Regions from separate parts of the uncultured Paenibacillus sp. genome, predicted to be linked through region 2. Evidence: predicted binding sites of a transcription regulator. Region 2 holds the regulator's gene; each other region holds the start of a gene.

Region 1 (7,709 bases), on a different contig from region 2:
TTCTTGCTTCTTTCAACGATTCTCGGAATGCCCACCTTTAATTCCTCAAACTTGGCAAGAAGCTGCTCGAGCGAATTTGCCGGGATGCTTTCTCCGATTTTTCGCCCGATGGTGACCGTCGTTCCCTTGCCGCCCATCGGCAGGCCCTGGTACATTCCGATCAGCCTGATTGCGCGGAAAAGTTCAAGCGGCACCTGATCGCCCAACTTCTCCCTTGTGATCATCCTCATGTCCTCGAATGTAAATTCACCCATTCCGTCCGCCTCCCATCCCTGCTATATATTTTGGACGTGATTTCTAATCCAAGGCGAGGCGTTTGGCGTCCTCGTATAATGCCGTCATTCCTCCGTACAAGCTGTAGAAAAAGGAGTCCGGCGCGTCCAGCGAGAACGACAAATATTGCTTCGGGTCGATGCCGAGCATCCGCTCGAACAACGCCGCGCTGTCATAGGCGTAGAAACAGAAATAGGTGTACTCGAATTCGGGCATTTTCTCCACGATCGTCGTGATGTCATGCGCGTATTCCCGCGTTGATTTCCGCGCCTCCTCAATCATGGATAAAGCGTCCTCCAGCTGAACGGATATTTTGATCGTTTTCTCGTCGATGATATCGATCGCCGCCATCGAATCACTCCCTGTTTGATTGTACTGTCGGCAGGTCCGGCGGTTAACCCGGTTCCCGGCCTGCGCTATCCCTCGAAGCCCAATTCGTCCTTTGCCTTGTCGGACATCATGTGCGGAGTCCAGCGGGGCTCCCATACGACCTCGACCTGAACGGAACGCACCTCCGGCAGTTCCTTCAGGGCCCTTTCCACGCCGCCCACCATCATGTCATGCATCGGGCAGCCCGGCGTCGTCAGGGTCATCACGACGTGCGCCCCGCCCTCGTTGTACCGGACGTCGAACACCAGTCCGAGATCCACGATATTGATGCCCAGCTCGGGATCGTATACCTCGCCCAAGCGTTCCATCATACGGTCGATCATTTCCGAATGTTGCGTCATGCCGTTCACGGTCATCGCCTCCCAGGTCATTCTTTGCAGCTGCCCCTATCTCGTAAACACGCGGGCAATCATAAGCATATAGACGATCGCCGCAGCCGACAGCAGGCTCCCCGCCGCCGTGATGACGGAGGCGATATCCAGGCCAAGTCCGACCAGCAGTCCGCCCAAACCAATCGCCACAACGGACAGGCCCGTATGAACCGGCTTTTCCGCGAGCAGTTGCCCCATTGTCGGCACCTTTTTCTTGCCCGCGTCCGGTCCGTATTTATGGGTCCACCAGAGGAACGGGACGATTTTGGACAAATAGCCCATCATCGTAATCGCAACCCACCCGTACAGGTACACCCACAGGACAAACACGACGATCCTCTCATCCGCCGCAAGCTTCGGGTTGAACAGGTACGCAGCCGTGCTTGCCGCGCAGACCGCCAGCAGCAGCCGTGCTGACCAAACCGTCCACTTGATGCCGGCGCCGGGCGTTTTCTTGTGCTTGTGCCTGGCGATTTGCGAAATATGAATATTGTAGAAAGCAAGCCCGGCGGTCAGGAGCAGCAAAGCCGCGCCGACGAGCATCCGGGTGCCGGTCAAAAAGCCCGCCGCGCCGAGCAGCACCGCGGCGTTCCATGCCATGATCACCCACTGCTGCAGCTTCACCGGATAGCCGTGGGCCAAATAAAACATCGGCAGCAATTTGTAGCTGAAGCCCGTAATCAGCAGGCCGAACCAGCCGACCGTCCCGAGCCAGATGTGTGTGCCCAACCAGCGCTCGTGAAGCTCTCCGAGGATATCGAACCGGAAGCCCAGCCCCATCATCATGCCGCTTAGAGCGGTCAGGCACAGATAGCCGACGGCGCAGGCGGCGCTGATCGTAACCGGATTCCACTGCTTCGCTTTCCATAACGTCGCCCCTATGTTCCACGCGAAGAGAATGATGCCGGCAAAAGCCAATACGGCGAACGATGCGATCCACTGCGTTTGGACGGTACGGAACCCTGCCAGCAGGCCGGTCGTGCCGACCGTGAACAGCCCGTAATGGATCCAGCCCAGTTTACGGCTGTGCAGTTCAGTCTGCAGGACGACGTTGATGAGCTGGTAGACAGCGCCCATGGCTATCATCGTCGCCCACCCGAGCACGAGCAAATGGACGTGAAACCAGCCTTTTGCGCTTTCCGGCTCGCCGGCGATCCATCCCGCAAAATCGGCGAGCGTGAGCAGATGGAACAGGACGAAGCTGATCATCCCCGTGACAATAAACGCGAACGGCAATCGAAACATGTGCTTCTCACTCCCGGATTACGACTTGCGGATGGCCACCTTCGCGGATCCATCCTGCTGCTCCTCAATCTCATAGGCATAGCCTAGCGATTGCAGCTCCTCAAGGAGAAACACCGGGACCCGGTCGTTGTGAATGATAACCGTGTCGCCCTTCTTGACCTGCTCGAGCTTCTTCAGCGTGCGAGTCATCGGCGCCGGCGGCTGCAGCCCGCGATTGTCGAGAACGAAGGTGTCGGGCTCGCCCGCCGCATCCCCCTCGTGCGCGTCCGGTTGCGAATCGTCCGCCGGCAAGTCCGCTTCGTCCGGCAGCGCGCGGCTTTTGTGCACGAAGGTTGTGATCCAATGATCGTCTGCTAACCGGCGAACCGCGTTCCGATAGCCTTTCCCTTTCATCAGCATGAGAAGCGGCGTCGGTTTGAATGTGGCGTGCAGGATGAGCGTGTCATCCTTGCCCAACGTTTTGACCGTATCCATAATAAGCTGGAACGGCTCCAGCTTGTTGCGAAGCTGCGGCCTGACATCCAGTTCGACCGTTTTCGGCTCTGCCCGCATGGTTAGCCCTCCTTGAGAATGTTTTCACTAGCTGCTCTCATTGTAGGCCGAACCCGGAGCAAAGTTTGTGACGCGCCTCACATTTTTCGCCGATAAACCGCTTGCGGGCATGGGCAGCCCTTATTTCACCGCGCCTTCCGTCAGCCCCGAAATGAATTGCTTGCTGAACAGAAGGAAAATAACCAAAATCGGCAGCGTAGCCAGAACGGTGCCGGCCAAAATCATGGAGAAATCCTGATAATAAGCGCCGTTCAAATTTTTCAGCGCGATTTGCACCGTATGAACGCTGCGGTCCTTCAGGACGACAAGCGGCCATAGAAAGTCGTTCCACGACCCCATGAACGTGATGATTCCCAACGTTGCAAAGCCCGGTCTGATGGCAGGTACGACAATACTCCAGAACAGGCGAAAAGTCGAGCAGCCGTCGATCCGTCCCGCCTCAAGCAGCTCATTCGGAACGCTGGAGGAAATATACTGTCTCATCCAGAAAATGCCGAATGCATTTGCAATACCGGGGATAATTACCGCTTTCAGATCGTCAAGCCACCCCAGTTTGCTGATAATCATATAAGAGGGGATAAGCCCCAACTGGGCCGGCACCATCATCGAACCTACCAGAAATGCAAACAGCATGTTTCGTCCCGTAAAATTCAGTTTGGCAAAAGCGAAGCCGGCTAACGAACAGAAAAACAAAACGCCTGCCGTCAGTGTCGCGGATACGAAAAACGAGTTCATCAATGCCTTGTTGAAGTTTACATTTTCATATACTTTAATCAGGTTTTCAATGAATCTGCCGCCGGGGATCATGGCCGGAGGAAATTGGTTGATCGCAGCCGTCACGTTCGATCCGATGATGTACATCCAATAGAACGGAAACACGGATAACGCCGTAACGAGAATGAGAAACGAATAAAAAGCGATTCGTCCCAAGTTGAATGATGGTGATACTCTGGTCATATTCCTGTCCATCCCCCTAGTCTGCAGATTGAAGTTTTTTGGCAAAGAACATATTGACGAGCGAGAAGGCCACGATGATGAAAAACAGCATCCATGCGATTGCCGATGCATAGCCGAACGCCTGTCGTGCAAACGCTTCTTCGTAGAGCAGAAGCGTGATCGTCAAACCTTGCCCTTGCGAACCGCCTCCGGCGCCCGAGAACATTAACGGTTCAGCGAAAATTTGCATTCCGCCGATGGTTGAAAGAATGATCGTAAAGATGATCATCGGCCGCAGCAGCGGAATCGTAATGAAAAAGAACTGCTGCCGTTTCGTAGCGCCGTCGATCGTGGCCGCCTCGTACAGATCGTTCGGAATGCTCTGGAGACCTGCCAGATAGATAATCGCGTTGTAACCGGTCCACCGCCACATGACCATAGAAGAGATAGCCAGGTGGGTTCCCAAGACGGAGCTTCGGAAATCAATCGGGTCGATTCCGAACAAGGAAAGCACGTAATTAATCAAGCCGTAATGCTGACCGAACAGCGCCCCGAAAATGATGGCTACGGCAACCACCGAGGTAATGTTGGGCAGAAATACGCTGATCCGAAAAAATTCCCTGCCTTTCAGCATGGACTGATTCAGCAGAAAGGCCAGAATCAAGGCAAAGAACAGCTGCGGCAGCGTGGACAGAAACCAAATGCTGAAGGTATTGTAAAGCGACTTCCAAAAATACGGATCTTCCATAATGAATCTATAATTTTGCAATCCGATAAACGTTTTCGCGCCGACGATATTCCACTTGTGCAGCGAAACCCACGCCGTAAAGAACATCGGGAATACGCCGAACACGGCAAAAAGAATGAAGAACGGCGAAATGTACAAATACGCATTCAGGTGGTCTCTGATTCGCTGATTTAATCTCCGGTTCAGCGGCTTGGCCAGCATTGGATTGCCTCCCGTCGGAATAAAGTTTTCCCGTTTACACGCGTGCCCGTGATGGAAAAGGAGGCCGATGCACGAACATCAACCTCCTGCGCCATGCCTCTTATTTGCGCGACAATTGTCTTTCGATATCCTGGACGGCGGTATTCCAGGCGTCGTCCGGCTTTGCCTGCTTGTCTTCCACGCTCGTAATCGCTTTATTCAGTGTATCCTCCACCGTTTGGGAATCCGGACCTTCATAGACCGGTTTCACAAGCTTCGCCGCCTCCGAGTAAATTTGTCCGACCGGAGCATTCGAGAAATATTCATCCTTGAAGTTTTGGATATCCTCCGTCTCAAACAAGGCAGGAGTAGACGGGAAGTTGCCGTTTTTCTGGAATGTAACAAGCTGTTGCTCCGGCGAAAGCAGCCATTTGATCAGATTGTATGCTTCCTGCGGATATTTGGACTGCTTCGGAATGGTCAGGAACGAGCCGCCCCAGTTGCCCGAACCCTCCGGCATCAATGCGATATTCCATTTGCCCTTTGCATCCGGAGCGTTGGTTTTCATGAAGCCCATCATCCATGCCGGCGCCAGCTGAACCGCGAAATCGCCCTTTGTCATTCCTGTTCCCCATTCGGTAGACCATGTGTCGACGTTGGCGGTAATATTCGCTTCAATGGCTTTGTTGGCGTAGTCCCAGGCTTTCTTCACTTGCGGATTGTCCTTCAGAATCATGGTGCCGTCCGGTTTGAAGTATTTCTCGTCACCTTGGCCGACCATTACGGTAAGAAGGCTGGCCGCATTGTCGATCATGCCGACATTCGCTTTAGCGCGAACTTGTTTGCCGGCTTCGATAAAAGCATCCCACGTGTTGATTTGTGCGGTTACCTCCGCCGGATCCGTGGGCAGGCCGGCTTTCTCAAACACGTCGGTACGGTACGCCATTGCCATCGGCCCGATATCCGTCGGTATGCCAAGCAGGTTAGCCCCGTCGCCTGTCATGGCCTGCTTCCATTTCCAATCCATATAATCGCTTTCGAGATCTTCAGCATTCAATTCAAGCAAGTTGTAGAACTGCTCCGGATTGCTCTTGAACCTCTCGATGACTTTCACTTCCACCGCCGAAATGTCGGGCGCTCCGCTTCCTGCGGCCAGAGCGGTTTGCAGGTTGTTATGAACGTCGGCGAACGGAGAAAGCTGGATATCCAGTTCAATATTATTCTCGGCAGCGTATTGTTTCATCTGTTCTTCTATGCCCATGCCCGGCCATAGCCAAACCGTCAGCTTCACTTTTTTGTCCGCATTCCCTGAGGGGGCGGCTCCGGAAGCTTCCTCATTCGCCGGATTGCCCTCCCCCTTGCTCCCCGCGTTATTCGAGCCGGATGAACAAGCCGCAAGCGAGAAGACAAGCATCAGACATGCAACCATAACAGAAAGCCGTTTTACCACCCTGATTCCCCCTTTAAAATAGGTGCGCGTGGATTAGCGCCTATCTGAATCATAATGAAAACGCATTCATCATTCCATGTGGCTGGACTTAGATTTTTTGGACGCAATTCAGATTATTCCAAAAAAAATATCCCTCGTACATGAACCGCCAGACCGGATCATGTACGAGGGACGTCCCGAACGCTACGTCAAGTGGGCATCGCGATATTCGAACGGGGTCATACCGACCGTGCTTTTAAATAAACGGCTGAAATAGGCCTGATCGACGTAACCGACTTTCTCGCAGATTTGATAGATTTTGAGATTCGTGGTCGTCAGCAGCTGCTTCGATTTTTCCAGACGAAACCGGGTCACGTGGTGTGTAAACGTATGCCCCGTTTTGGCTTTCAACAAGCCGCTCAAATAATTCGGATTCACTTCCAATTGTTCGGCAAGCGAAGCGAGCGTAATGTCCTTCGTATAATGGGCTTCAATATAATCGAACGTCTGCCTCACCAGGCGGGGCACCGTCACCCGTTTCTCCAACAATCTTTGGTTATGGATCGGGTACAGTTTTTCATTTCGTCTGCGCTCGGCAAGCAGTTCCTCCACCGTATCGACGCGCTCCAATATGCTTTCCTTCGAGGCCGGCTTCAGTAAATAATCGAAAACCGAGACGCGAATCGCTTGCTGGGCATATTCAAAATCCGCATGGCCGGTAAGCAAAATCATGAACGTATCGGGATGATGGCGCTTCATATATCGGGACAGTTTGAGACCGTCCATATCGGGCATACGAATATCCGATATCACAAGATCTACCGGCTGCCGCGCAAGCCGTTCAACCGCTTCCCGGCCATCCTCCGCTTCCTCCACATCGTACTTCTTATCATGCAGCCGGATAACGCGCGACATGGAGCTCCGCACATGCGGTTCGTCGTCAACAATCAGGATCTTCATATCCCGTCCTCCCATCCGTCAATATTGCTCCAATTCACGTTCGGTTCGATCGATCGCATATTGCCAAGCTTCTTCCGGAGAAAGCAAGTGGTGCTCCATTTGCCAGATCGCGTCATTGAAAATTTTCGTGGCGATATAAGCGTATGGTCCCTCATAAAGCGGTTTCACCTTTTTCGCGGCCTGCGAATAAATGATGCCGACCGGTGCTCCGCTGAAATAGCCGTCTTTCTTCTCTTTTATTTTGTCATCGTCGAAGAGCGAGGGAGTGGAAGGAAAGTTGCCGTTTTGCACGAAAACATCCAATTGCCGGGACGGTGCGGTCAACCATTGAATCAATTGATAAGCTTCCTCGGGATGAGCGCCTTCCCGGGGCATGGTCAAGAAGGAACCGCCCCAGTTGCCGCCTGCTCCCGGGAGCTGCGCAATATCCCATTTGCCGGCGGCATCCGGCGCATTCTGTTTGATGAGGCCCATCATCCAGGCCGGGGCCAATACGACGGCGAATTCGCCTTTGTTTACACCGGCCTCCCACTCCGGCATCCAGGAAGGGATCTTGGCCGTCAAATCGCCGGCGGCCGCATCGGCGGCATATCTCCATGCCTGGAGCACTATCGGATTGCGCTCG
Region 2 (7,709 bases):
CGAAAATACACCGCGCAACCGTCACGGAAGCGAATTTGAATTATGTGGGCAGCATCACGATCGACGAGGATCTGATGGAGCTGACCGATATCTGGGCGAACGAGAAGGTGCAGGTCGTCAACAATAATAACGGCTCGCGCCTGGAGACGTACGTCATACCGGGACCGCGCGGTTCAGGCGTCATCTGCCTCAACGGCGCGGCAGCCCGTCATGCGCAGCCGGGAGATCAGGTCATCATCATTTCCTACGGCTTGATGACGGAGGAGGAGGCGCGCGGCTACAAGCCTAAGGTGGCCATTATGGACGCCGCCAACCGCCCTGTCCGGACGATGACGGAGGAGAAGCACGCGACCATCCTATAACAAGCAGCGCCGCCGGAATACGGGACGGCTTGCTTGATGTGACGCGCCGCGCCGAGTATGAAACGGCCCCGCTTGACAAAGAATGAGCATAACTCGGGCGATGGCCGCGAACGTCCCGGCCGCGCCGTGCGAGTACATTCGTGAAGGTGGGGTGCGTGCTATGCTCCAGCATGTGTTTGCCGTCTTGAACGAACTGCTTGACGACATTATGATCCGTTATCCCGGCGCCACCGACGAGCAGCGAGCACAGATGGAGGAGCAGCTCGCCGTCCTGCAATCGATGAGCGATTCGATGATCGACGGCTGGCTGCAATTGGAGGAGAAGCTGGCGGGCGCGCGGCAGTTCCGAGCGCCCGCAGATTCAGGGGAGGATCCCCTCGCCCCGGCGGCCGATTCGGAAGCGAACGCTTCAATAGGACCGCCGGACGCAAGCCATGCGATGAGCGGCGCAGATGACGGCGAAGAGGCGGAACGCAGCCTGGCCGCCGGCCAAGGTTATTTCAACCTGCTGATGTTCCGGGAGGCTGCCGCGCATTTTCGGCAAACGGTCCGTTTTTGCCCCGATTCCGTCGTTGCCCGTTTATTTTTGGCGATGTCGCACCTGCACCTGCGCGAGTGGGAGGAGGCGCAGCGCCATTTTCAGCTGATTGTCCGTTGGACCAGCCATCCGAAATGGAAGGCGCTCGGCTTGAATGCGCTCGGCTGCATTCAGGCGGTACGGGCGAACATGGAACAGGCCGAGAAATATTTCGCGCAAGCGTTCGAGGCCGACCCGACATTCGACGGGGCCGCCCGCAACCTGACGAGCTGCAGGTCGAGCGCCGGCAAGCTGTCGCTTTACTTCGGCAGCGCCGAACTCAGTTGTATGTGAGAGGATCGAACCGAATGAAATTTGCAGTATTGGATTTGGAAACGACCGGCAACAGCGGGGCCGTTGACGATATTATCCAGGTCGGAATCGTGATGCTGGACGAGGCGCTGAACGTGACGGGAACGTACGCGTCCTTCGTGCGTCCGCGCGTCCCGATTCCCCCTTTTATCACCCAATTGACCGGCATTGCGGACGGCGATGTACAGGATGCGCCCGAGCTGGATGACGTCCTTCTGGACGTTATTCCGTTGCTCGACGACGCCTTGCTTGTCGCCCATAATGTCGGTTTTGACGCGGGTTTTTTGAACAGTGCGCTCGACCGGTGCGGTTATGTGCCGTTTACCGGCCGCCGGCTCGATACGCTCGATTTGCTGCGTATCCTGTACCCTTCGCTCACATCGTATCAGCTCGGGGCCGTATCCGAAGCGTTCGCCATCGCGCACGACCGGCATCACCGGGCGGACAGCGACGCGATGGCGACCGCGATCATTTTCCGGATGTGCGTCGAGAAGCTGCGGGCACTCCCGCTTCTCACGCTTCAGCGGCTCGCCCGTTTCTTTGAAGAAGGGCAAGAGGACCTGGCATGGATCGTCAAGGACGCGCTCACGCGCAAGGAGCGGGAAACGTCGATCGACGAGGACGCATTCGCTTACTTCCGCCAATTCACGCTTAAGGTCGGCGACTGGACGGAGGAAACGCCGCCGCGCTATGACGATGCCGAAGCGGAGGAACTGCTGCTGCGAGTCGACTTCGATACGTTTCTGGAACAAGTGAAAAGCTCGTTCGAGCAGCATGTCCAGGGCTATGAAGCGCGCGAGCCGCAGAACCGGATGTTCCGGGAAGTATACGGCGCACTGGAGGACGACAAGCATTTGCTGATCGAGGCGGGCACCGGCACCGGCAAGTCTCTCGGCTATTTGATCCCCGCTCTCTACTATGGTATCCAACAAGGCAAGAAGATAGTCGTCAGCACGCATACGATCAATCTGCAGGAGCAGCTGAGGGAGCGGGACGTGCCGCTGCTTCAACGGGTGCTCCCGGTGCCGTTTAAGGCCGCCGTTTTCAAGGGCAGGGGCCATTATTTATGCCTCCGCAAGTTTGAAGGCAAAGTGAATATGCACGATTTCGCATCGCCTGGTGAGGACCGGATTACCGCCGCCCAAATGATCGTTTGGCTGGGAGAGACGGAACACGGCGATCAGGAGGAGTTGAATCTCGGCAACAGGGGCGGCGATTTCTGGGATACGGTGGCAAGCGACGCCGACTCCTGCCTGAACCGGCAATGTCCGTGGTTCAAGCGGTGCTTTTACCATCGGGCGAAGCAGGAGGCGAATCTGGCGGATGTGGTCATCACGAACCATTCGATGCTGTTCACCGACATCCGCGCCGACCATCGGTTGCTGCCCTCTTACGATCACCTGATCGTCGACGAGGCGCATCATTTGGAGGAAGTGGCCGGCAAGCATCTGGGGATGCAGCTGTCCTACTTCGGCCTTCCGCACCCGCTGCAGCGATTGTGCAAGGATGCGAGAACCGGCATGATTCATCAGCTCAAGCTGCTGCTGCTTGCCGAAGGGGACGAACGCGCGCAGGCATGGGCGGAGGCGATCGACGCGGCGGCGCCCGTGTTCGGCGAAGTTCGCGAGCATTGGGATCAGCTGTTCGATCTGTTCTTCGGGCTGACCGCCGCCGTCAAAGACGGAGCCGAACCCGGGCAGTCGGTCGTGCGGATGAAAAGCGACAAGCTGCCGGAAGGCTGGTCGTACGTGCGGACCGCGGAGGCGAACGTGTATGCGGGCCTAAACGAAATCGTAAAGGCGCTCGACAAGCTGTCCGCGGATGTGAAAGACCGGATAGACGACACCGCGATCCAGGGCCTGCTGACGGACATGAACGGAAGCGTCAAGGATCTGGCGCGAATCCGGGATGAGCTGCGGACTTTCGTCAGGCTCGATGACGGCGGTACGGTATACTGGATGGAGGCAAGCCCCGCTTACAAGGCCAAATCAGTGCATTTGTTCGCGGTGCCGGCCGACGTGAGCGGCCAATTGAAACAGTATTTCTTCGACGTCAAGCGCAGCGTCGTCATGACGTCGGCAACGTTGTCGGTGCAAAAATCGTTCCAGTATGCCTGCGAGCAGCTCGGCCTGGAAGAAGCGGGCAAAAGCGGCCGGCTCGCAACGGTGCAGCTGGAGTCGCCGTTCAATTACCGTGACCAGGCGCTCGTCGTCATTCCGCGCAACTTCCCGGGGCTGAAGGGGGCCTCGGGCGATCCGGAGTTCGTCGGCGCGCTTGTCCGCTCGCTGGCGGAAACGGCGCTCGAAACGAACGGCCGGATGCTTGTGCTGTTCACCTCATACCGCATGCTGAGGCAGGTATACGACCCGCTCAAGGAAGCGCTGGCCGCTGCCGGCATTCAGGTAATCGGCCAAGGCGTCGACAGCGGCAGCCGCAGCAAGCTGACCCGTCGGTTTCAGCAGCAGCAGTCGTCAGTTCTGCTCGGAACGAGCAGCTTCTGGGAAGGGGTGGACATTCCGGGCGACGCGCTCACCTGTCTGGCGATCGTCAGGCTTCCGTTTCAGCCTCCGAACCATCCGCTGCTTGAGGCGAAGGCGGAAATGCTGCAGCAGGAAAAGCAAAATCCGTTCATGAAGCTGTCCGTGCCGCAAGCGGTCATCCGCTTCAAGCAAGGCTTCGGACGATTGGTTAGAACCGCGCAGGACCGCGGTATCGTCCTTATTTACGATACCCGTGTTATTGAAACGTATTACGGCAAATACTTCTTGTATTCGCTGCCGGGTCCGAAGATCGAGCACATGCATCTGGACCAGATCGTGCCTCGGATCAGAGAATGGCTGGAGCCGGCGGTACAAATCGGCGAGGGGGCAGAGCGGTGAAACAGATCAAGATTTCAGAGGCGGTCGTAAGACGGCTGCCGATTTATTTGCATGTGCTGAACGAGCTGCTGCGCAGCGAGGTGCAGACGGTATCGTCGCAGGAACTCGGACAGAAGCTTGACTTGAACCCGGCGCAAATCCGCAAGGATCTCGCTTATTTCGGCGAATTCGGCCGCAAGGGAATCGGGTACGACGTTTCTTACCTGATCGAGAAAATCCGCCAGATTCTCAAGCTCGATCAACCGCTTAACGTCGGCTTGGTCGGAGCGGGCAATCTCGGGCATGCGCTGTGCAATTATAATACGTATATCAAGGACAACATGAAAATCGTCGCCGTATTCGACGCGCATCCGTCCAAGGTGGGCACCCGGATCAACTGCATGACCGTCCAGCCGATGGACGAGCTGAGGCGGACGGTCGACGAGCTGCAAATCCGCATCGGCATCATAACCGTTCCGGCCGCCGAGGCGCAGAACGTGGCGGATCGGCTGGTGCAGGCGGGCGTGGAAGGCATCTTGAACTTCGCGCCCGCGATCCTGAAGGTGCAGGGGGATGTGCGGATCCACCACGCGGATTTTACGACGGAGCTGTTGAGCTTGGCCTATTACCTGGAAAACGGAGCGGATGGCGATGAAGAAGTGGTGGATTGAGAACGGAACGTTCGTCACGATGGACGAGGCGAGCCGGGTCGTGCAGGGGCATCTGGTCGTCGAAGGCGACCGGATCGCGTATATCGGCGAAGCGCACCCGGGGAGTCTTGTCGACGGCGCCCATAAGGTGAACGGCGGCGGCCTGTTGTTCATGCCGGGTTTGATCAATACCCACGGGCATGCGGCCATGACGCTGCTGCGCGGCGTGGCGGACGACATGGTGCTGCAGGAATGGCTGGCGGCGAAAATTTGGCCGATGGAAGGCCGCTATACGGCCGAGGACGTACGTTGGGGCGCGTCGCTGGCGGCGCTCGAAATGCTGAAAAGCGGCACAACCGCCTTCGTCGACATGTACGACCATATGGATGAGGTGGCGCAGGTCGTCGAAGCGTCGGGCATGCGCGGCGTGCTGATGCGCGGTGTGATCGGGCTCTGTCCGGAGGATGTGCAGCGGGAAAAGCTGGCCGAGGCGGTGCGGTTCGCGCGCAATTGGCACGGCAAGGCAAACGGGCGAATAACGGCCGTCATGTCGCCTCACTCGCCTTATACTTGCCCGCCGGCCCTTATCGAGCAGTTCGTGCAGGCGGCCCACGACCTGGATCTGCCGCTGCATACTCACATGTCGGAAACGGCGGCCGAGGTGGAGCAAAATGTCCGCGAGTACGGTCTGCGGCCCGCCCTGCATCTCGACAAGCTCGGCTTCTTCTCCCGTCCGTCGCTGGTCGCGCATGCCGTCCACCTGACCGATGACGAGATCGTGCTTCTGGCCGAGCGGGGAGTCGGCGTCGCCCACAACCCGGCCAGCAACCTGAAGCTGGCGAGCGGCGTGGCGCGCGTGCCGGCGATGCTGGCGGCCGGCATTACGGTAGGGCTTGCCACGGACGGCGCGGCAAGCAACAACAATCTGGATATGTTCGATGAGATCCGCCTCGCGGCGCTCATCCATAAAGGCGTGTCCGGCGACCCGACCGCCGTGCCGGCGCTTGAGGCGCTTCGGATGGGCACCGTCTGCGGGGCCAAGGCGATCTGGCAGCAGGGTCGTGTCGGTATGCTGAAGGCCGGCATGAAGGCCGATTTCATCGCGCTTGATTTTGAGCAGCCGCATTTCTATCCCCACACCGATCCGGTATCCCATCTCGTATACGCCGGCAACGGGCGGGACGTCCGCCACGTCTGGGTCGACGGCGTCCAGGTGGTGGACAACCGGCGCTGCACGGGGCTCGATGAGGAGAAAATCCGGGTCGAAGCGCAGCGCTGCTACGAAAGGCTGAGCTCGGCGATATGAGGGCGAGAACCAGACGACCGGGCTTCATGACGCCGAGGCGATGGACGGTGCTGGGTATTTTGGCTCTTGTCCTCATCCTGCTGCTGCTGAATTTGTATATGCAGTGGGTTCAATCCGGTTATCGGCAGGAAGAGCAGGCAGCCGAACGGACCGCGAAAGCCGAAACCGGGCTCGCCGAAGTGACCAAGGCCGACAAATTCGTATGGGAGGAAACGGCCTGGGTGTTTCAAGGCACGGATCAAGCCGGCGAGCGCTTGTTCGTTTGGGTAACCGGGAAAGGCGCCGAGGCCGTAAAAGCCGATGACGGCTACCCGCGCGCGCAATTGAAAGCGGATGTGCTGAGGGAATTGCCCGACGCGAAATTGATTCGCATCCGACCGGGACTCGTGGACGGAAAGAAGGTTTGGGAAGTGTACTACAGCCGGGAGTTGAATGTGAAGCGGCATTATTATGCGTTTTACGGCTTTGAGGACGGCCGGAACATCGTAACTTATACGCTTCCGGTGAGAACGTCGGGGTAAAGCTGCCGACTAACTAACAGGTATCAACGGATAGGCGTCCGTCGAAACCTGTTTTTTTCTAATTACATATTCATTACAGTGTTCATACTCTGTCCAAATATGATATACTCTGATATAGCAAAAATGATGTATAATAGTTGTACACATGAAAGGATAACGGCCGTGTCCTGTTTGCGGGATGCGGTTGATCTTTGGAAAGGGGCTTACTACTGCTATGAAAAACTTGCGTCCGTTGCCCATCGTTCTGACTGCGGCCATTTCCGGTGCCGTATTGTTCGGCGGATGGTTCGCCTACGCCGAGCTTGCCGTGGAAAAGCCGCTTAAACAAACCATTGCGGCCGTCGAAGGCGTCGCGTATGCCAAGCCTGTCGTCTCGAACGACAAGGTGACGGTCGAGCTTCAGCTTGACCGCGAAGCCGATCTGAGATCGGTTTACGATCAAATTCGCAAAGAAGGCGCCTCCGCGATCGGAAGCCGTGAACTTATACTGGATATCAAGCAACAAGACGATGCCGGGCTGGAGCGGATCTGGTCCTCGGTGCTGTTCGATCTGGCACAGGCGATGGAAAACCGTCAATATGCCGAAATACCGGCGGCGGCGGACAAGCTGATGAAGGCCAATAAAGGGCTGTCCGTCGATACTGAAATGGATGAGACGAATGTCTATTTGACGCTGCGTTTGAACGATTCGGTAAAATACGTCATCCTGCCGAGAATTCCCGACAGCATGGGGGTGTGGCCGAATGCTTAAATACGCCAGGGAAATCGCCATCGGCTTCGCTCCCGTCGTTTTTGCCTTTCTGTTTTTCCGCGGGGTCAATATCGCACCGCTGCTGTTCGCAGCGGCTGTTGCCGGCTTGCTGCTGTACGCCTTGCGAGCGAAGGGCGGAAGCCTGGCGAAGGCGGCCGGCGGCCGCAAAACGGTCAGCCGTCCTCCCGCGCCGCTGTCCTTCGATGAGATCGGCGGCCAGGAGCGGGCCAAGCAGGAATTGATTGAAGCGCTCGATTTTATCGTCAAGCCGGAGGAAATCGCCAAATTCGGCATCCGTCCGTTGAAAGGGATTTTGCTAACGGGGCCTCCGGGAACCGGCAAGACGCTGCTGGCCAAAGCGGCCGCGACTTA
Region 3 (7,709 bases), on a different contig from region 2:
GATATAATCGGCTCCGGCAAGCTCGGCCTCCCTCGCCTGCCCGACGGCATGCGTCGAGATCCCGATGATGCGGTCCGGACCAAGCCGTCTTCTGGCTTCCGCAATCGGCATATCCTCCTGGCCGAGATGCACGCCGTCGGCATCCGACGCAATGGCGATATCAAGATGGTCGTTCACGATAAACGGCACGCCGTATCGCCTGGTCAACTCGCGAAGCGCCCGCGCCTTCTCCAGAAGCTCGCCGGGCGCCGCGGTCTTGTCGCGAAGCTGCAAGATATCGGCGCCTCCGGCCAAGGCGGCTTCCATCACCTCTATCATCGACCGCCCGGGATGATTGTTTTCACCTGTGATGACATAGAGGGAAAAATCACGTTCCAACGCCATGTCGAATGCCAGCCTCCCTCTCCGTTTCATAATCGTTCACGTATTCGCCGCATAGACGAACCGCCTCCGCAATGTCCGAAGTGCCTTGAACAAGTACGCGCCCATCCGGAAAAAGAACAAGCCGAACGCCCCCGTCAAGCGACGCCCGGAGCAAATAAGGATTGCGGTCGACGGCGACGCCCGCGGACAGCCAGCGGCGTTCAAAAGCGTCCAGCTCCAGCGGCCGGCCTGTCGTCACCTGCACCGTATCGCGTCCGCACAGGGCCGCCGCGGCGAAGCTTTGTCTTGTGTCGCCGCTTCCCGCCGCGCGACCGCTGCTATCCGCCTCTCGGTCGACGCTTCCCGCTTCCCGGTCGACGCCGCCTACCGCCCGACCGCCGCTTGCGGTCACCCGGTCGCGGCGATCCGCGGGCTCCCGATCGCCGCCTGAGGGCGCATCGCGTTCCACCGATGCCGGCCGTTCCCCGCCGCATACGGGGCAATCCGGCTGCGGCGCGGGCAGCCTCATCTCGCGAACCGCAAAAGGCCACAGCGCCGCCGAAAGCCAGGTGCCGCGCATCGCCTCACGCCTGCCGGCGAGCCACTTCAACGCTTCACCCGCCTGAAGCGCGGCTACGAGCTCGACCGCCGGCGAAATCACGCCCGCCGTATCGCACGTCTCGCCATCGCCGCCGTCCTCTCCGCCGATCACGCAGCGCAGGCATGCCGTCTCGCCGGGAATAAACGCCGCGCTCATTCCCTGCGCGCCGGTCACACCGCCGTACAGCAACGGAATGCCGCGGCTGTAGCAGGCATCGTTCAACGCAAGCCTGGCCGCCGCATTATCCGTCCCGTCAAGCACGAGATCCACGCCCCTCGTGAGCTCCGACGCTTCCCGCCGGCCGACGTCGGCCACATGCTCCTCAACCGTCACGGCGCTGTTGATGCCGCGCAATCTGCGGGCCGCCGCGACGGCTTTCGGCAGCGCCAGCCGCGCGTCCTCCTCGTCGAACAGCACCTGCCGCTGCAGGTTGCTCGGCTCGACGTAATCGCGGTCCGCGAGCCGGACCAGCCCGACGCCGGCGCGAACCATATGCTGCGCCAGCGAGGCGCCTAGCGCCCCGGCGCCCACTATCAGCACCGCGGCTTCGCCCAGCCGGCGCTGTCCGCTTTCGCCGATCGGCGCAAACCGGATTTGGCGGGAGTAACGCTCGCGCCATTCCGCAGCCGGTTCTTCCATCCCCGTCAAACCGGCCGCGGCCTCACGCATAAATTTTGCCGCCTCCGGCCTTGAACGACTCCGACTGCTCCTTCATCCCGGCCGCAATCGCTTCTTCGGTGTCGAGGCCGTTCTTTTCCGCGTAGTCGCGGATGTCCTGGGTAATCCGCATGCTGCAGAACTTAGGCCCGCACATCGAGCAGAAATGCGCCGACTTCGCCGCTTCCGCCGGCAGCGTCTCGTCGTGATAGGACATCGCCCGCTCCGGATCGAGCGACAGATGGAACTGGTCGCGCCAGCGGAACTCGAACCTCGCCTTGGACAGCGCATCGTCGCGCATCCGCGCGCGCGGATGCCCTTTGGCGAGGTCTGCCGCGTGGGCCGCGATTTTGTAGGCGATCACGCCGTCCTTGACGTCCTCTTTGTTCGGCAGGCCAAGGTGTTCTTTCGGCGTTACGTAGCAGAGCATCGCGGTGCCGAACCAACCGATCATCGCGGCGCCGATCGCCGACGTAATGTGGTCGTAGCCCGGCGCGATATCGGTCGTCAGCGGTCCGAGCGTGTAGAACGGCGCTTCGCCGCACACCTCCATCTGGCGGTCGACGTTCTCCTTGATCAGATGCATCGGCACATGGCCGGGTCCCTCGATCATTACCTGCACATCGTGCTTCCAGGCGATTTGCGTCAGCTCGCCGAGCGTATCCAGCTCCGCGAACTGCGCCTCGTCGTTCGCATCGGCGATCGAGCCCGGCCGCAGGCCGTCGCCCAGCGAGAACGTCACGTCGTAGGCTTTCATGATCTCGCAAATCTCTTCAAAATGCGTATACAGGAAGTTCTCCTTGTGGTGCGCCAGGCACCAGGCCGCCATAATCGAGCCGCCGCGCGAGACGATGCCGGTCACCCGCTTTGCCGTCAGCGGCACGTAACGAAGCAGCACGCCCGCATGGATCGTGAAGTAATCGACGCCCTGCTCGGCCTGCTCGATGAGCGTATCGCGGAACACTTCCCACGTCAGATCCTCCGCCACGCCGTTCACCTTCTCCAGCGCCTGGTAGATCGGCACCGTGCCGACCGGCACGGGGGAATTGCGAACGATCCACTCGCGCGTCGTGTGGATGTTGCGTCCCGTGGACAGATCCATAATCGTATCCGCGCCCCAGCGGGTCGCCCACGTCATTTTCTCGACCTCTTCCTCGATCGAAGAGGCAACCGCGGAGTTGCCGATGTTGGCGTTGATTTTCACGTGAAAATGACGCCCGATGATCATCGGCTCGCTCTCGGGATGATTGACGTTCGCCGGAATGACCGCGCGGCCCGCCGCCACCTCCGCACGCACGAATTCGGGATCCATCCCCTCGCGCACGGCGATGAACTGCATCTCCGGCGTGACGATCCCTTTGCGGGCATAGTGCAGCTGCGTCACATTGCCGCCGGCTTTGGCGCGCAGCGGCTTCCGGTCCAGCCCGGGAAACCGTTCCGCGCCGAGCTCCTCCGCCTTCTCCGCCGATCGGAAGCCGTTATCCTCCGGACGAAGCGTTCTTCCTTCATACGTTTCGGTGTCCTCCCGCTCGGCAATCCAGCCCTCGCGCAAGCCCGGCAGCCCTTTGCGGACGTCGGCCGTGTAAGACGGATCCGTATAAGGACCGCTTGCGTCATAGACGAGCACCGGCTCGTTCGGAATTTCCTCTCCGCGCACCGAGCTCGGCTCAAGCGCGATTTCCCGCATCGGAACACGCACATCCCCGCGCGGTCCGTTCACGTACGTTTTCCGGCTGCCCGGCAGTGGAGTCGTTAAAATGGACATAAAAATACCTCCTAGGATACAAGTCGTTATCCACCAGGAGGCAAGAGGGAGTCACGGCCGCGAGCCGTGACGTCTATGCCCGCCGCGTCTTCGATCACAAGCCGGCACGCCGCCGTCCGCGCCGCTCCGCTCGCCGGAAAAGGGGCCTTCCGCGCCCTCAGGGACGCAAAAAAGCCGCTTCGGCGAGGAAGCGGCTGAAACATGCGGGCGGCGGCGGCCGCAAGGTTTCCGCGCGGATTGCTCCGCGCCGGACGGAAGCGGCTGCGTGAAACGGATGGCCGGGCATATTCCCACTTTCCTACGCTGGCATAACCCAGATCAGGTTCGAAGGGACCAAGGCGTTTCGCCTTATCTCAGCCCGCGGGGGGCGCCCCTAGTGGATACATGCTTAGACTATAAACGTAAGCCTTCGTTATTGTCAACCCTTGACTTGCCGGGTTGTCGTTGATTTGCCGGGTGTCGAATTGCCCAACGGCTACCACGTCACCAGCCCTTTCGCGCCCGGCGCGTCGCTGCTGATCATATCGATCACCGGCACCGTATAGGCGATCAGGATAAGCGCGACGGCAATCCCGATCCAGACGCTCCAGCGCTCGAGGTAACGAGGCGTAGGCGCCGCATCCGCTTCCGCTTCGGCGATCGGAAACTCCTCCTCGCCCTTCGGCGCGCGCAGCAGCCCGATGATGATGCCGACCAGAATGAGCACGCCGACGAACAGGATCACGCCCCCGACGGCGACCGTTACGTAATAGGGAATCCAGGCGGCGGCTTCCGGATTGCCCTGGTACGTCGTGTACGCCGTTCTGCGCGGCGCGCCGAACAGGCCGACCAGATGCATCGCTCCCGACATCAGGAACATGCCGACCGCCCAGACGATCGTCTGGATGATGCCCCAGCGGTGCAATTTCGCCGTCAGCTTGCGCCCGGTTACGGCAGGAATCAGCCAATAGGCAATGCCGAAAAAGGTCAGCGCGACGCTGGACGCCACCGTCAGATGAAAATGCCCCGTTACAAAAAGCGTATTGTGCACGACCGCGTTCATCTGGTTGCTCGCGTTGACAAGACCGCCTGCCCCTGCAGGAATGAAGATGACCATTCCCATAAACGGCGCGAAGAAACGCGCGTCCTTCCAGGGCAGCTTTCGCAGCCAGCCGAACAGCCCTGTGCCTCCGCGCTTGCGTCCGGCCATCTCAAACGTGGCGAACAGCGAGAAGGCGGTCATCAGGGACGGGATGACGACCATGAAGGTGAGCACGACCTGCAGGTATTTCCAGAACGGCGTGATACCAGGCTCCATAAGCTGGTGGTGGAAGCCGACCGGAATCGAGAACAGCAGGAACAGCAGAAAAGCCAGCCGTGCAAGCGAATCGCTGAACAGCTTGCCGCCGATCATTTTCGGCACGCATACGTACCAGCACATGTAAGCCGGCAGCAGCCAGAAGTAGACGAGCGGATGGCCGAAATACCAGAACAGCGTCCGGCTCAGCACAACGTCGACCGTGTCGACCCAGCCGAACGACCAGGGCAGCAGCTGGAACAGCACCTCCACGGCAACGCCGAGCGTCGCGATCAGCCACAGCGCCATCGTCACGATGCCCATGAAGGCGAACAGCGGCGAGGTCTGGCCCTTGTGCGTTTTTTTCCAATAGCTGTAATTGCGGATCATGCCCGCGCCGCTGATCCAGCTGCCGACGACGATCAGCACCAGTGCGATATAGAACAACGAGTCGGCTTTCATCGGCGCATAGAACGTATACAGCACCGTCGCCTTGTTGAGCAGGATCATGATCGTGCCGAGCACGGTGCCCAGCCCCATGATCGCAAAGCCTGCCCAGCCGAGGCGTCTTGCGCTGTCGAGCAGATGCCCGCCCAATGTTTTGGCCAGGCCCGCGTAGATGAAGCCCATGATGAAAAATGTTGTAAAAATGAGTGCCATCAGCACGCCGTGCGCGGTCAGAAGCTGATAGTAGCCGATGTTCGCCGGCAGCGTTACCATTCCGCCGCGGACAAGGCCCTGCAGCAGGCCGGCGATGCCGCCGATCAGCAACGCGGCAAAGGCAAAAAGCACGTGCGCGAGCACCAGGGCGCTGTCGCGGCGGTCGAAAGGCCTGTGCGTCCCATTGGAAGCTGTCATTTGCATGGTCATTTTACCCTTTCACGACGATTTTCGTCTGCATGTATTCATGCCCGATTCCGCAGTACTCATTGCAGAGGATCAAATACTCCCCGGGCTTGTCGAACGTATGGGTGACGCGGCTGACCTCGCCCGGAACGACCATCATGTTCACGTTGGTGCGCGGAATCGCGAAGCCGTGGACGACGTCGGTAGCCGTCACGACGAAGTCGACCGTCGCTCCGGCGGGAACTTCCATGGGCTGGCGCGGCTCGAAGCCGAACGCGAAGCCAAGCATGACCGCTTCGTACCGGTTATCCCCGATCTGCCTCAGGCCCGGCTTGTCGAAGGGCGGAGTCTCCGCCGCCTTCGCCGGATCGATCGCCTGCTGCTTGCCGCTCGGCGGCTGCATGCCTTGCGCGAATGCCGATACGCCGAGCACGGTGAGGAATACGACGAGCATCGCGATGCCGATGGCAAGCCAAATTTTTTCAAGCTTGTGAATGTGCATGTTGGTTCGGACCCCCCTTGATTTATCGGTTAATGAAAAGCAAATAGACGGCCGTCCAAGACGCAGCCAGGATGAAACCGAGGAGCAGTACGGCGGCGAATGCGCCTTTGAGCTGCGGATCCCGTTCCTTTTTCACGAGCGTTCCCTCCCATCGTCTCATGCCCCGATTGTACGTGCCGAAAAGGGCGTAAAGTTGTGAGGGAAATCACACGGCCGCCAATAATTGCGACGGATTTGTGACGGCAGTCACAGCGACGAACGACACAATAACCCCGAAAAAGAGAAGCAAAGCTCCGCGGCGTATTCTTATAAAAACAAAATAACCTGCCCTTCCCGGAACAGGTTGAAATACGTCTTCATTCATGTTTATGAAAGCGGCCGGCGCCGGAGGCCTCACTTGCGCTCCAGCATTTTCGCCAGCAGGAACGGCCCCAGATACCCGGCGCCGATCAGAAAAAACGGATTCGCAAAAAACCTGTGCACCTCCGTCATGAACACGGTATCGTGCAGGATCGTAGCCGCCACGCTCTCCCCCGCGATCGCGAACACCGCAAACAACGCCGCTGCCCCCGCCCAATCCGTCGCCTTCAAGGCCCTCATGCTCATCCGCCTGATCCACCACAGCAGCGCGGTCCCCGCGGCCAGGCCGGCCGCCATCAGCCATACCATCTTCATCACCTCTTCCGCCAGCATCGCCGGATCGAATACCATTCATACATCCGCCTGTTTATGAATGCCCGCCTGTGCGGGAAACCGAATCCGGGCGAAGCGGGAACCGCTTCCGTCTATTGATTTGTCCCTGAGGTTATGTCACACTAAGGCTTGAAAAGTCAGAGAGGACGTGAAGAAAGTCGAATGACCAGATGGTTGCTGCGGTCGATGACCGAGCTTGGCTCGCGCAAATGGATTTCGCGATTAACCGGACGGTTCGCCCAATCCCCCGCAAGCCGCCGGCTCATTCCGCGATTCGCCAAAATGTACGGCATAGCGGTGCACGAAGCGGAGAAACAGCTGCATGAATACGGCACCCTAAACGAATTTTTCACGCGGCGGCTGAAAGCCGGCGCGAGAACGGTCGATGCCGGGCAGGATGTGCTCGTCAGTCCGGTCGACGCGCTGATTACGGGGGCGGGACCGGTCAACGCCGGCACCATTCTCAACATCAAGGGACAGGATTATACGGTCGAGGAGCTGCTTGCGCGTTCCCCCCGCACCGAAAATTATAAAAACGGTTACTGCGTCGTTCTCTATCTTAGCCCTACCGACTATCACCGGATTCATGCCCCCGTGGACGGCGTCATCGTGGAGCGGGAGCATGTGCCCGGCCGCGTGTATCCGGTCAACGAATTCGGCCTGCGCCATATGAAGCGCGTGCTGAGCCGCAACGAGCGGTTGATCACCTATATCCGTCACAAAAACGTGGAGGTGGCGGTCGTCAAGGTCGGCGCGATGAACGTCAGCAGCATCCGTTACGTCGAGCCTTGGTCCGATCGGACGGAACGCGGCGGCGAGTTCGCCTGGTTCGAGTTCGGCTCCACCGTCGTCCTGCTGATGGAGGACGATTCGTTCACGCTGCGCGGCGACCTGATGCCCGGCTCCAAGGTGCGGATGGGCGAAGCGCTCGGCATTCTGAAGACGGAAGGCTGACCGGCACCGGCACGATTCGCAAGCTATTAAAGCGCTATGTCTGTCACGTCGC

What was found. The regulator Rex, encoded in region 2, represses fermentation and respiration genes when NADH is low (regulators of the CRP and FNR family bind a similar motif). The targets are predictions, from matches to a motif close to TTGTGAAATATTTCACAA.
Region 1: RWM61_RS05150 (DUF2249 domain-containing protein) is a predicted target of Rex. The motif match lies at 2,897-2,914, and genes of this name have one in related genera.
Region 3: RWM61_RS18845 (cytochrome c oxidase subunit 2A) is a predicted target of Rex. The motif match lies at 6,204-6,221, and genes of this name have one in related genera.

Annotation. Positions count from the first base shown of each region.
Region 1 is NZ_CAUPYC010000009.1:243-7,951, forward strand. Features, by position in the region: partial or broken gene RWM61_RS05130 (V4R domain-containing protein) at 1-254, opposite strand, end outside; gene RWM61_RS05135 (hypothetical protein) at 298-624, opposite strand; gene RWM61_RS05140 (metal-sulfur cluster assembly factor) at 690-1,004, opposite strand; gene RWM61_RS05145 (hypothetical protein) at 1,050-2,279, opposite strand; gene RWM61_RS05150 (DUF2249 domain-containing protein) at 2,298-2,831, opposite strand; gene RWM61_RS05155 (carbohydrate ABC transporter permease) at 2,952-3,788, opposite strand; gene RWM61_RS05160 (sugar ABC transporter permease) at 3,805-4,716, opposite strand; gene RWM61_RS05165 (extracellular solute-binding protein) at 4,817-6,145, opposite strand; gene RWM61_RS05170 (response regulator) at 6,329-7,084, opposite strand; gene RWM61_RS05175 (ABC transporter substrate-binding protein) at 7,103-7,709, opposite strand, start outside.
Region 2 is NZ_CAUPYC010000034.1:31,588-39,296, forward strand. Features, by position in the region: gene panD (aspartate 1-decarboxylase) at 1-362, shown strand, start outside; gene RWM61_RS12270 (hypothetical protein) at 523-1,233, shown strand; gene dinG (ATP-dependent DNA helicase DinG) at 1,248-4,130, shown strand; gene RWM61_RS12280 (redox-sensing transcriptional repressor Rex) at 4,127-4,780, shown strand; gene RWM61_RS12285 (amidohydrolase) at 4,755-6,065, shown strand; gene RWM61_RS12290 (DUF5590 domain-containing protein) at 6,062-6,586, shown strand; gene RWM61_RS12295 (hypothetical protein) at 6,801-7,337, shown strand; gene RWM61_RS12300 (AAA family ATPase) at 7,330-7,709, shown strand, end outside.
Region 3 is NZ_CAUPYC010000089.1:7,002-14,710, forward strand. Features, by position in the region: gene thiE (thiamine phosphate synthase) at 1-384, opposite strand, end outside; gene RWM61_RS18825 (ThiF family adenylyltransferase) at 368-1,633, opposite strand; gene thiC (phosphomethylpyrimidine synthase ThiC) at 1,626-3,386, opposite strand; TPP riboswitch at 3,665-3,771, opposite strand; gene RWM61_RS18835 (b(o/a)3-type cytochrome-c oxidase subunit 1) at 3,862-5,526, opposite strand; gene RWM61_RS18840 (cytochrome c oxidase subunit II) at 5,534-6,010, opposite strand; gene RWM61_RS18845 (cytochrome c oxidase subunit 2A) at 6,033-6,146, opposite strand; gene RWM61_RS18850 (hypothetical protein) at 6,404-6,721, opposite strand; gene asd (archaetidylserine decarboxylase) at 6,866-7,657, shown strand.